4 regions of the Pseudomonas sp. GW823-FHT01D03 genome follow, and region 4 is predicted to be linked to each of the others. Evidence: predicted binding sites of a transcription regulator. Region 4 holds the regulator's gene; each other region holds the start of a gene.
The links. Region 4 encodes sigma-54, which starts transcription at its own class of promoters, with help from an activator protein. Its sites were predicted from a motif close to ANTGGCATNNANNTTGCTNT; they were not measured.
Positions count from the first base shown of each region.

Region 1 (3,206 bases), 4.8 Mb from region 4:
CAGGTTGTAGCCGCGTTCGTTGTGTTGTGCCAGATCCAGACCCACCGACTCTTCTTCCTCGGTCACGCGCAGACCCATCACGGCGTCCAGGACCTTGAGGATGATGAAGGTGACGATCGCGGTGTAGATCACCGTGAAGCCGACGCCTTTGCACTGAATCCATACTTGAGCGGCGATGTCGGTGACGGTGCCGAAGCCACCCAGCGAAGGTGCAGCGAACACACCGGTGAGGATCGCACCGAGGATACCGCCGATACCGTGTACGCCGAATGCGTCCAGAGAGTCGTCATAACCGAGTTTGCGTTTCAGGGTGGTGGCGCAGAAGAAGCACACCACGCCCGCTGCCAGACCGATCACCAGTGCGCCCATCGGGCCCACGGTGCCAGCAGCCGGGGTGATTGCCACCAGACCGGCTACCACACCCGAGGCGATGCCCAGTGCACTTGGCTTGCCGTGGGTGATCCACTCGGCAAACATCCAGCCCAGTGCAGCCGCAGCGGTAGCAATCTGAGTGACCAGCATCGCCATACCGGCGGTGCCATTGGCCGCAGCAGCGGAACCGGCGTTGAAGCCGAACCAGCCGACCCACAGCATCGCCGCGCCCATCAGGGTGTAACCAAGGTTGTGCGGAGCCATCGGGGTGGTCGGGAAGCCTTTGCGCTTGCCCAATACCAGGCAGGCAATCAGACCGGCCACACCGGCGTTGATGTGCACCACGGTGCCGCCCGCGAAGTCGAGTACGCCCCAGTCCCACATCAGGCCGCCGTTACCGGACCAGACCATGTGCGCGATCGGTGCATAGACGAGGGTGAACCAGATGCCCATGAAGATCAGCATCGCGGAGAACTTCATCCGCTCGGCGAATGCACCGACGATCAGCGCCGGGGTGATGATCGCGAAGGTCATCTGGAAGGTGATGAACACCGCCTCAGGGAACAGCGCCGCAGGGCCGGTCAGGCTCGAAGGCGTGACACCGGCGAGGAATGCCTTGCCCATGCCGCCGAAGAACGAGTTGAAGTTGACGACGCCCTGCTCCATGCCGGTGGTGTCGAACGCAATGCTGTAGCCATAAATGACCCACAGGATGCTGATCAGACCGGTAATGGCGAAGCACTGCATCATCACGGAAAGAATGTTTTTCGAGCGAACCATGCCGCCGTAAAACAGCGCCAGGCCCGGGATGGTCATGAACAGCACGAGGGCTGTCGAGGTGAGCATCCAGGCGGTGTCGCCGGAATTGAGGACCGGGGCCGCCACTTCGTCTGCCGCCATTGCAAGGCCGGGCATTACGATGGACAACAGGGCTCCTAGCCCTGCGAATTTACGCAGAGTCATATTGTTTTCTCCTGGGGCGTTGGGGTTTGTGGCGGCTTAAATCGCGTCGGTATCGGTTTCGCCGGTACGGATGCGGATCGCCTGTTCCAGATTGACCACGAAGATCTTGCCGTCACCGATCTTGCCGGTGTTGGCAGCCTTGGTTATCGCCTCGATAACCCGATCCAGATCCTTGTCGTCGATGGCCACGTCGATTTTCACCTTGGGCAGAAAATCGACCACATATTCCGCGCCGCGATACAGCTCGGTGTGACCCTTCTGCCGGCCGAAGCCTTTGACTTCAGTAACGGTAATGCCCTGCACGCCGATTTCGGACAGCGACTCGCGCACGTCGTCCAACTTGAACGGCTTGATGATGGCAGTGACTAGCTTCATGAAACTCTCTCCCGAATTGGTGGACTTGCCCCAGGAAAACAAACCCGACTCAAGTCTAAGCGCAGTGCCTGGCTTTGTAACGCATCGTCGGCCTTACCTGCCCGACTGACGCCAGCTAACCGCTGCCGACGAAACTCCCCGCTCCGCCTGCCGCACTGCATTCGTCACAGCGACTGCATCAGTGCATGGGTCACTATCGACTAAGCAGAAAGCTTGCCATCTCGCCAAATTCCACTGATTTCAATCCCTTGGCCGCTGCCACAGGCGTTTGCCCGAAAAACGCCGGACGGTTACGCACAACAACGGTGCGCTGCCGTCCGTCCGCCTGCGCGAAAAGCGTGCATCCCTGCCTGCGAGATTGACTATAGACACTGCGTGATACACTGCCGGCCATTGTTTACAGGACACTTCCCATGCTCGCGCCCAAAGACTTCCTCGACGCCCTGAGCGGCACCGCCTCCCGCCTGTTCAGCGGCGACACCCCGCTGCCGAAAGCCGAAATCGAAAGCCAGTTCAAGATGCTGCTGCAGAGTGCGTTCAGCAAACTCGACCTGGTCAGCCGTGAAGAGTTTGATAGCCAGATGGTTGTGTTGGCGCGTACCCGCGCCCGCCTCGAAAGCCTTGAGGCGAAAGTCGCAGAGCTGGAAGCGAAGCTGACACCGCCGGCCGAGTAAGACTGCAGACCCTGAGCCAAGATGCCTTGAAGTTTGCGAAAAGAAATTAAACCGCTCCTCCCGAGGCAGGAGCGGTTTCCGTCAGATCAATCCTCTACAACGAATTTTCCAACGGTCTCGCAGAAACTCGTACAGGCGAAAAGCCCATAACGCGATTCTGACGAGGCGCCACATATGTTTAAGAAACTTAGACATACTTTGGCCCTTCTTGCGTGGGGCCAAACCTCCGATGCACTTTCCGGCGTACGAACACCTTCGGGACTACACGTGAGTATGTCCGCTAAGGCGGCCGGGTGTGGGTTCCCCGAATACAGCACCGGCACGGGTCTCACACCGTGTCGAGGAACATGAAGTCTTTACGCTCCCGGCCACACTTCGCGAATACTTCATGAGTGGGCATCGTCATTGCGGATTTTATGACCGCCCTTAGAAAGCGATTTAAACAACTTGTATCAAGTCGTTAGGAGGCGCTAGCAACAGGACCGTTGCCCCCTTTCAAGCCCATCTGATACTTGCGCCAATGAGCAAACATGCATAATCTGACCGCACGTGAGTGTGTCCGCAAAGGATACGCAGGCCTAGGCCTCACCGAAGCCTGCAAAATGAAAACCGTCTCCTCAAGGCGGTTTTTTTTCGCCTCGAAATTTGTTGACCACTTTCCCGCAACATCCAGTGAAAGTTCGCCCCCGCCTGATCGCCCTTCCCCAACTAACCTTCAAAAACCCGCAGGAAGCGGCTCCCCGATTCAGCTCAAGGAACGACCATGTCCCTCTCCATCGTCCACAGTCGCGCCCAGATTGGCGTGGATGCTCCCGCCGTTAC
Region 1 covers NZ_JBXAKK010000001.1:5,895,702-5,898,907, forward strand. Annotated here, with positions in the region: gene AC1RBR_RS26260 (ammonium transporter) at 1-1,335, opposite strand, end outside; gene glnK (P-II family nitrogen regulator) at 1,372-1,710, opposite strand; gene AC1RBR_RS26270 (accessory factor UbiK family protein) at 2,124-2,384, shown strand; gene AC1RBR_RS26275 (YifB family Mg chelatase-like AAA ATPase) at 3,148-3,206, shown strand, end outside.
Region 1: a site for sigma-54 is predicted at 1,912-1,931, ahead of glnK (P-II family nitrogen regulator). Genes of this name have one in related genera too.

Region 2 (3,206 bases), 1.0 Mb from region 4:
ATCGATGACCTCGAAACCGGCCTCGGTCAGCGCGGCTTTCAGGCGGCCGACTTTTTTCGCGGTGTCGTTGATCAGCAGAATGCGCAGCATATTGGCGGTCTCCTGTCAGCGGCGGGCGAGAAGGGGGGCGCTGTCGCTCAGGGCGTGCAACTTGAAGCTGCGGGCGTAACCAGCCGGATCGCTGCCGTCCCAGACTTTGCCATCGAGCAACTGGCTGCTGCGCATCTCCTTGCCCCACGCGGCGACACCGACGGCGGTGGCTGCTTCGCGGTAAATGTCCAGTTGCTGAACCTGGCGGGCCACCGCGAGGTAGTCGGGATCCTCGCGTAACAGGCCCCAACGGCGGAATTGGGTCATGAACCACATGCCGTCGGACAGGTACGGCAGATTCACCTCGCCGTTGCCGTGAAAGCGCAAGGCGTGCGGGTCCTGCCAGCGATTGCCAAGGCCATCGGCGTAATCACCGAGAAAACGCGGTTCGATGCAGGACAGCGGGGCGTCGAGGTATTCCGGGGCGCTCAGCAACTGCGCGGTGCTGCGGCGGTTTTCCGGGTTTTGCTCGATGAAGCGGCTGGCCTCGAGGATCGCCATCACCAGCGCCCGTGCGGTGTTGGGGTATTGCTCGACGAACGCGCGGGTGCAGCCAAGGACTTTTTCCGGGTGGTCAGGCCAGATGCTCTGGCTGGTAGCGAGGGTGAACCCCAGATCCTGTTGCACGGCGCTGGCCGCCCACGGCTCACCGACGCAGAAGCCATCGATGCGCCCGGCTTGCAGGTGAGCGACCATTTGCGGCGGCGGTACCACTACGCTGTCAACGTCCTGCAATGGATGAATGCCCTGACTCGCCAGCCAGTAATACAGCCACATCGCATGGGTGCCGGTGGGAAAGGTCTGGGCGAAGGTCAGTTTTGCGCGGGTTTGGTGCGCCTGCCGATCGAGTGCTTCAGGACTGGTCACGCCCAGTTGCTGCAAACCGTGAGACAGGTTGAGGCTCTGGCCGTTCTGGTTCAGGCCCATCAGCACCGCCATGTCGCTCGGCGCCACGCCACCGATGCCCAGGTGCACCGCGTAAATCAGCCCGTACAGGCTGTGGGCGACATCCAGTTCACCGCTGACCAGTTTGTCGCGCAAGGTCGCCCAGGACGCCTGGCGCTTGAGGTTGATCGTCAGGCCGTAGGGCTGGGCGAAGCCCTGTGTCGCGGCCACGACTACCGAAGCGCAATCGCTCAGGGCCATGAAGCCGAGGTTGATCACGCTTTTTTCCGGAGCATCACTGCCGTTGACCCAGGCCAGCGGCCCGACGGACGAATCACTCATATAAAGCCACCCTCAAAAAAAACGCCGTCCCAGGCTTTGCTAAGGCAAAACCTCCGAACGACGCCATTGTCCGTGCCCGCACGCCGCCATTGGCCTGTGGGCTGATACCCTGAAAGTGCAAGGCATATGCCAGTCAGGCTGATTTACCTGTGTGCCTCGCGCCGGGGGACGTTGCCCGGCTATAATCGCCGCCTCTTTTCGCCGCCCGAGTCATCGCCGCCCATGTACACCCTGGCCCGTCAGCTGTTGTTCAAACTTTCCCCGGAAACCTCCCACGATCTGTCGCTGGATCTGATCGGCGCGGGTGGGCGTTTGGGCCTCAACGGCATGCTGTGCAAGAAGCCGGCGAATGTGCCGGTGACGGTCATGGGCCTGGACTTCCCGAACCCGGTGGGTCTGGCGGCCGGTCTGGACAAGAACGGCGCGGCCATCGACGGTTTCTCGCAACTGGGTTTCGGTTTCGTCGAAATCGGCACCGTGACCCCGCGTCCGCAGCCGGGCAACCCGAAACCACGGATCTTCCGTCTGCCGGAAGCCGAGGCGATCATCAATCGCATGGGCTTCAACAACCTCGGTGTGGATAACCTGCTGGCGCGGGTCGCGGCGGCCAAATACAAGGGCGTGCTGGGGATCAACATCGGCAAGAACTTCGACACCCCGGTCGAGCGCGCGGTGGACGACTATCTGATTTGCCTGGACAAGGTGTATGCCCACGCCAGCTATGTCACGGTCAATGTCAGCTCGCCGAACACCCCGGGCCTGCGCAGTCTGCAGTTCGGTGATTCGCTCAAGCAGTTGCTGGCGGATCTGGCCACGCGCCGCGCCGAACTGGCCCTGCGTCACGGCAAGCACGTACCGCTGGCGATCAAGATCGCTCCGGACATGACCGACGAAGAAACGGCGCAGGTGGCTCAGGCGCTGATCGAAACCGGGATGGACGCAGTGATTGCCACCAACACCACCCTGAGTCGCGTCGGCGTCGAAGGCATGGAGCACGGTGACGAGGCGGGCGGTCTGTCCGGCGCTCCGGTGCGTGACAAGAGCACGCATACCGTGAAGGTGTTGGCGGCTGAGCTGGGTGGTCGGTTGCCGATCATTGCGGCCGGTGGCATCACCGAAGGCAAGCATGCGGCCGAGAAGATCACGGCGGGGGCGAGTCTGGTGCAGATTTACTCGGGCTTCATCTATAAGGGCCCGGCGTTGATTCGTGAATCGGTCGACGCGATCGCCGCGCTGCGCTGAGGTTTTCTGAGGGCTTTTGTGGCGAGGGAGCTTGCTCCCGCTGGGTTGCGAAGCAGCCCCAAGTTTGTCAGGTATAGCGAGGATTCAGGATTTACGACTGCTGCGCAGCCGAGCGGGAGCAAGCTCCCTCGCCACAGGGGATTGCATTTGCAGGCATAAAAAAGGGCTCCTCGAAGGAGCCCCTGGGCCGTAGCCCGCCGTCCGGGAAGGACGTGCATGGTAAGTCGCTAGAAATTCAGATTGTCGTGTTGCAATAAGTGCCCTGTGTCAGCCGACGGCGTGAAGTTCGTTGAGTCTGTGGATTCCCGCAGTGCCGGTCATACCGTCCCAGTTGTCGCCGCGTCCTTCTCGCCAGCCGTTGATCCAGGCTTGACGTACCGACGGTAGAGTAAATGGGCAAAGCTCGCGGGATTTGCCACCAACGCCATATTGATATCCGCGCAAAAATGCTCTTTCCAACGGATCACGCTTAAGTCTTCTCATAGGGTGTTTCCCTCACTTGTTGACTGTTTTCGTCGCGTTGACCTCAATCGAGGTCTGGCAGAAAAACTCTGCCGTTGGGCGGCTCGCTGCCGGCGTGGCGAGCCAAGGTGTTGACGCCGTTGCGACGTCAACCTGTGGTCAGTTCTAACCAATGAGTCACACCG
Region 2 covers NZ_JBXAKK010000001.1:2,049,931-2,053,136, forward strand. Annotated here, with positions in the region: gene AC1RBR_RS09180 (ANTAR domain-containing response regulator) at 1-90, opposite strand, end outside; gene AC1RBR_RS09185 (CmpA/NrtA family ABC transporter substrate-binding protein) at 106-1,317, opposite strand; gene AC1RBR_RS09190 (quinone-dependent dihydroorotate dehydrogenase) at 1,540-2,559, shown strand; gene rmf (ribosome modulation factor) at 2,827-3,042, opposite strand.
Region 2: a site for sigma-54 is predicted at 1,432-1,451, ahead of AC1RBR_RS09185 (CmpA/NrtA family ABC transporter substrate-binding protein). Genes of this name have one in related genera too.

Region 3 (3,206 bases), 3.5 Mb from region 4:
AAGACATATTCCACTCCTTTGTGCCGGTTAGTCGGCTCTATATACCAATGGTTTGTACTTTGGACAGGGCGACGGTGCCCTTGCCGGACAGGTTGAGCATCAGCTCGCCACCGGTCTGGCTGATGGTCACGCTGTTGACCGTGGCTGGCAGGTAGGTCGCCAGGTCGGTCGCGGTGCCATTGATCGAGGCGTTGGCTTTGACGGTATAGGTACCGGTCTTGACCAGATTGCCGTCCTTGTCCTTGCCGTCCCAGGTGAAGCTTGCGCTGCCTGCGGCGCGACTGCCCAGATCGATGGTGCGAACCACCGTGCCGCTGCTGTCGGTAATGCTGACGGTGCCACCGGCAATCGACGACGGCACGGTGACCGAACCGGTCATGCCTTTGCTCGGGTCGTCCAATTGCACGGTGTTGGTCTGCACGATCACGTTGCGGCCAACCAGCGACGACGCCTGCAGGGCTTGCGAGGAGCTATAGTTGCCGGCCAGCGAACTGACGGTGCTGTTGAGGGTGGTGATGCCCTCAAGGCTGCTGAACTGCGCCAACTGTGCTACGAAGGCACTGTTGTCCTGCGGATCGAGCGGGTTCTGGTTTTTCAGCTGGGTGACCAGCAGTTGCAGAAACGCATCCTTGCCCAGTGCCTGGCCGCCGGTGGTGCTGTTGGTGGCCGAAGCAATGCCGCCGGTGGTCGAACTGCTCGTTTTCTTCGAGGAGTTCGCCAGGATGTCATTCATGCTCAGGCTGCTGGTGGTATCGGAAACACTCATGGCAGTCGCCCCTTATCACTGACCGAGGGTCAGTACCTTCTGCATCATGGTTTTGGCGGTGTTCATCATTTCGGCGTTGGTCTGGAACGAACGGCTCGCGGAAATCATGTCAGCCATTTCTTCCACCACGTTGACGTTCGGGTAGTAGACGTAGCCTTTGGCGTCAGCGGCCGGATGGTTCGGCTCGTAACGCGCTTCGAGGTTGCTCTGGTCTTCGACCACGCCGAGTACCTGCACGCCCTGCCCTGCGGCGTCCTGGCTCTGGAACAGCGAGTTGCTGCCAGTGTTCTGGCCGCCCTGGAACATGGTGGCGAACACCGGGTGACGGGCGCGGTAGGTCTGGTCGATGCTCGACGAGACTGTTTCGGCGTTGGCGATGTTCGAAGCCACGGTGTTCAGACGCGTGGTTTGTGCGCTCATGCCGCTGCCGGCAATGTTGAAAACGCTGGACAGGGACATGGATTACTCTCCGCGCAGGGCTGACACCAGCCCTTTGAATTTGCTGTTGAGCAGGGTGAAGCTGGCCTGGAAGCCGACCGCGTTTTCCGCGTAGTTCGACTGCTCAAGCTGAGCGTCCACGGTGTTCTGGTCGATCGAAGGCTGCATCGGCGTGCGATACATCAGCGACTCGTCGCCATTGCCCAGGCCTTCAGCTTCGATGTGACGGCTGTTGGTCATGTTCAGGGCGATGGTGCCGTTGGCGTTCTTCTGGGTCTGTGCTTCAAGCACTTTGGAGAAGTCCAGATCCCGAGCCTTGTAGTTCGGGGTATCGGCGTTGGCGATGTTGTTGGCCAACACTTCGGCACGCTGGGCGCGGAAGCCCAATGCCTTTTCGTGAATGCCGAGCGCTTTATCGAAGCTGATGCTCATGTCGGGAACCTTCGGGTGACCGGTTTTTCGTAACTGAGCTTTAGCAAGCGCCGTGCCAAACAGAACAACCCCCGTAAACCGGGGCTTTGCGAGGAGTCGGCAAAGCGGCAATGCCAGAAAAGCGGCAAACGGTTTCCGCCAGATGCCGCTTTTCTGCCGCTTGCCCCCTCCCACCGACACCGGACAAGCCCGCTCCCACAGGGGATTTGTGGTGTGTGAGGGAGATAATTCAGGCACAAAAAAACGGCAGGCCTTTGCGGGCCTGCCGTTTTTTCGTATTGCCGATGCAATCACTTCGCCTGGTAAATGATCCCCGGGCTGCACTGGACCATCTGGTAATGATCCGGCAAACCGTTCAGCGCTTCGGACGCGCCAAGGAACAGGTACCCACCCGGCTTCAGCGTGCTGTGAATGCGCAACAGGATGTCTTTCTTCACCTCGGCGGAGAAGTAGATCAGCACGTTGCGGCAGAACACGATGTCGAACTTGCCCAGACTCGCGTAACTGTCGAGCAGGTTGAACGAACGGAATTCCACCCGGTTCTTGATCGGCGCCTTGATCACCCAACGCCCCGGCCCTTTCGGATCGAAGTAGCGCTGCAGACGATCGGCGGACAAACCGCGGCCGATCGCCAGGCTGTCGTACTCGCCGGTCTTGCAGTTGGTCAGCATGCTGCCGGACAAGTCCGTGGCAACAATCTGCACGCCCATCTTCAACTGACCGAGGTTGCTGCGCTCGAACTCATCGATCGACATCGACAGCGAATACGGTTCCTGACCCGACGAGCACGCCGCCGACCAGATCCGCAGACGCTGGTTGGGACTGGCCTTGATCGCCTCGGGCAGCACCTTGTTCTTCAAGACTTCAAACGGATAGGTGTCCCGAAACCAAAGGGTTTCGTTGGTCGTCATGGCATCGACCACCTGCTCGCGCAAACCGCTGCGCGGCTGGGTCTGGATGCGCTGTACCAGCTCACCCAGGGACTTGATGCCTTGCTGCTCCATCAGTTTGTTGAGACGGCTCGAGACCAGGTACTGCTTGTTTTCACCGAGCAAAATGCCACAGGCTTTTTCCAGGAAGACCCGGAATTGTTCGAAATCCAAATTACCCGTAGACAATGATGCCGCCTCTTAAATCGTGTTGACCGCCAGGGACAAAAGGCCCCTAGCTGATATCTGCTGCTTTGATCCGGTCGACTACCCGGGATGCCAGGTCATCAGGACGGAATTTGGCCAGGAAGTCATCGGCACCGACTTTCTTGACCATCGCCTGATTGAATACCCCCGACAACGAAGTATGCAGGATGATATGAAGCTTTTGCATGCGCGGGTCGCTGCGGATCTCCGCCGTCAGGGTGTACCCGTCCATCTCCGGCATCTCGATGTCGGAAATCATCATCAGGAACTCTTCTTCCGGCTTCTTGCCCTCTTCGACCAGCTTGCGCAGGTAATCCAGCGCCTGCTTGCCGTCGTTCAGCGCCACCACTTCGACCCCGATCGTCTGCAGGCAACGCGTGACCTGCTTGCGCGCCACCGACGAGTCATCGACCGTCAGCACCCGCAGCGACAAC
Region 3 covers NZ_JBXAKK010000001.1:4,538,654-4,541,859, forward strand. Annotated here, with positions in the region: gene flgE (flagellar hook protein FlgE) at 1-7, opposite strand, end outside; gene flgD (flagellar hook assembly protein FlgD) at 38-766, opposite strand; gene flgC (flagellar basal body rod protein FlgC) at 782-1,225, opposite strand; gene flgB (flagellar basal body rod protein FlgB) at 1,229-1,636, opposite strand; gene cheR (protein-glutamate O-methyltransferase CheR) at 1,927-2,754, opposite strand; gene AC1RBR_RS20005 (chemotaxis protein CheV) at 2,801-3,206, opposite strand, start outside.
Region 3: a site for sigma-54 is predicted at 1,677-1,696, ahead of flgB (flagellar basal body rod protein FlgB). Genes of this name have one in related genera too.

Region 4 (3,206 bases):
CTCTGAAAGCTCAACACCTGGCCAAGGCCTATAAAAGCCGCCAGGTTGTGCGCGACGTCAGCCTGTCGATCGACAGCGGCCAGATCGTTGGCCTGCTCGGCCCGAACGGCGCGGGCAAGACCACCTGCTTCTACATGATCGTCGGCCTGGTGCAGGCCGATCAGGGTCGCGTGCTGATCGATGATCTGGACGTCAGCCATCAGCCGATGCACGGCCGTGCCAAGGCCGGTATCGGCTATCTGCCGCAGGAAGCGTCGATTTTCCGCAAACTGTCGGTGGCCGATAACATCATGGCCATCCTCGAAACCCGCGCGGAACTCGACAAGGCCGGTCGTCGCAAGGAACTGGAAAGCCTGTTGCAGGAGTTCCACATCAGCCACATCCGCGACAACCTCGGCATGAGCCTGTCCGGTGGTGAACGCCGCCGGGTGGAAATCGCCCGCGCCCTGGCGACCGCACCGAAATTCATCCTGCTCGACGAACCGTTCGCCGGTGTCGACCCGATCTCGGTCGGCGACATCAAGCAGATCATCCACCACCTCAAGGCCAAGGGCATCGGTGTCCTGATCACCGACCACAACGTGCGTGAGACCCTGGATATCTGCGAGACCGCCTACATCGTCAACGACGGTCAACTGATCGCGGAAGGCGATGCGGCGACCATCCTCGCCAACGATCTGGTGAAGGAAGTGTACCTGGGCCACGAGTTCCGCCTCTAAGCGAATAGTGCCCGGTGAGCCGCCCGGGCGCTGTATCGATTCAAGCAGGATTTAAAACGCTTTTATTGTTACAGCGCTCTAGGCAAACACGACAGTTTCAGGCATATAATTTGCTTAAGTTTGGCGCTCCGGCGCCCTGTAGTGGATGGCGCATGCGCGCCGGCGAATAAGGTGTTAAGCCCCTGCCATGAAACCATCGCTAGTCTTGAGAATGGGCCAGCAGCTGACGATGACACCGCAGCTGCAACAGGCCATCCGCCTGCTCCAATTGTCGACCCTGGACCTGCAACAGGAAATCCAGGAGGCCCTGGAATCCAATCCGATGCTCGAACGCCAGGAAGAAGGCGACGACTTCGACAATACCGATCCTTTGGCCGACAACGCCGAACAAAAACCCAACACCGACATTCAGGAACCGTCCTATCAGGAAGCCGCCCCGACGGTGGACAACCTGGAAGATGGCGAATGGAACGAGCGCATTCCTAACGAACTGCCCGTTGATACCGCCTGGGAAGATGTCTACCAGACCAGCGCCAGCAGCCTGCCCAGCAGCGATGACGACGAGTGGGACTTCACCACCCGCACCTCCGCCGGGGAAAGCCTGCAAAGCCATCTGCTGTGGCAATTGAATCTGGCGCCGATGTCCGACACCGACCGCCTGATCGCCGTGACCCTGATCGATTGCATCAACAATCAGGGCTACCTCGACGAAACCCTCGAAGAAATTCTCGACGCCTTTGATCCGGAGCTCGACATCGAGCTGGACGAGATCGAAGCCGTTCTGCATCGCATCCAGCAGTTTGAACCCGCCGGCATCGGCGCGCGCAACCTTGGCGAATGCCTGCTGCTGCAACTGCGTCAGCTCCCGGCCAAGACCCCGTGGCTCAACGAAGCCAAACGGCTGGTCAGCGATTACATTGATCTGCTGGGGAGTCGCGACTACAGCCAGCTGATGCGGCGCATGAAGCTCAAGGAAGATGAACTGCGCCAAGTCATCGAACTGGTGCAGAGCCTCAATCCGCGCCCGGGCTCGCAGATCGAATCGACCGAAGCCGAGTACGTGGTGCCCGACGTTATTGTGCGCAAGGACAACGAGCGCTGGCTGGTTGAGCTGAACCAAGAGTCGGTGCCCCGTCTGCGGGTCAACGCGCAGTACGCCGGTTTCGTCCGTCGCGCCGACACCAGTGCCGACAACACCTTCATGCGCAATCAGCTCCAAGAGGCGCGCTGGTTCATCAAAAGCCTGCAAAGCCGCAACGAAACCCTGATGAAAGTGGCCACCCAGATTGTCGAGCATCAGCGCGGCTTCCTGGAATACGGCGATGAAGCCATGAAGCCGTTGGTCCTGCATGACATCGCCGAGGCGGTCGGCATGCACGAATCGACGATTTCCCGGGTCACCACGCAGAAATTCATGCATACCCCGCGCGGTATTTATGAACTGAAATACTTTTTCTCCAGCCACGTCAGCACCTCCGAAGGCGGCGAATGCTCGTCCACGGCGATCCGCGCGATCATCAAAAAACTGGTTGCGGCGGAAAATCAGAAAAAGCCGTTGAGTGACAGCAAGATCGCTGGTTTACTGGAGGCACAAGGCATTCAGGTGGCTCGCCGCACCGTCGCCAAGTACCGCGAATCCCTCGGGATCGCGCCTTCGAGCGAACGCAAGCGGTTGATGTAAGCCACGTTACAGCGTTCCAGTGGCAGGCTCTTCAGCCTGCCGCTTTATGCACTGGCAACGAAGGAGAAGCTGTATGCAAGTCAACATCAGTGGACACCAACTGGAAGTGACCGAACCTCTGCGCACCTACATCAACGAGAAACTCGAACGATTGGAGCGCCATTTCGACAAGATCACCAACGTGCAGGTCACGATGTGTGTCGAAAAGCTCAAGCAGAAAATCGAAGCCACCTTGCATATACCCGGCAGCGAAGTGGTCGCCAACGCAGAAGATACCGACATGTACGCTGCGATCGACTCACTGACCGACAAGCTGGATCGCCAACTCAAAAAGCATAAGGAAAAGACCCAGAGCCTCCTTCAGGGCGCAACCGGTCGTTAACACCCCCAACCCATGATCCGACTTGAAAGTATCCTGACCCCCGGCCGTTCCCTGGTGAACGTGCCGGGCGGCAGTAAAAAGAAAGCCCTCGAACAGATTGCCAACCTCATCCATAAAGAAGTGCCGGATCTGGCCATGCAGGATGTTTTCGAGAGCCTGGTAGCCCGTGAGAAACTCGGTTCCACCGGTTTCGGCAACGGTATCGCCATTCCCCACTGTCGTCTCAAAGGCTGCGTATCGCCTATCAGCGCGCTCATGCACCTTGATGCCCCCATCGATTTCGATGCCATCGACGGCGCACCGGTCGACCTGCTGTTTGTTCTGCTGGTCCCGGAAGCGGCCACCGATGCCCACCTGGAATTACTGCGCCAGATCGCCAGCATGCTCGATCGCAAGGAAGTGCGCGAAAAACTGCGCAGCGCAC
Region 4 covers NZ_JBXAKK010000001.1:1,050,378-1,053,583, reverse strand. Annotated here, with positions in the region: gene lptB (LPS export ABC transporter ATP-binding protein) at 1-719, shown strand, start outside; gene AC1RBR_RS04520 (RNA polymerase factor sigma-54) at 907-2,400, shown strand; gene hpf (ribosome hibernation-promoting factor, HPF/YfiA family) at 2,474-2,782, shown strand; gene ptsN (PTS IIA-like nitrogen regulatory protein PtsN) at 2,795-3,206, shown strand, end outside.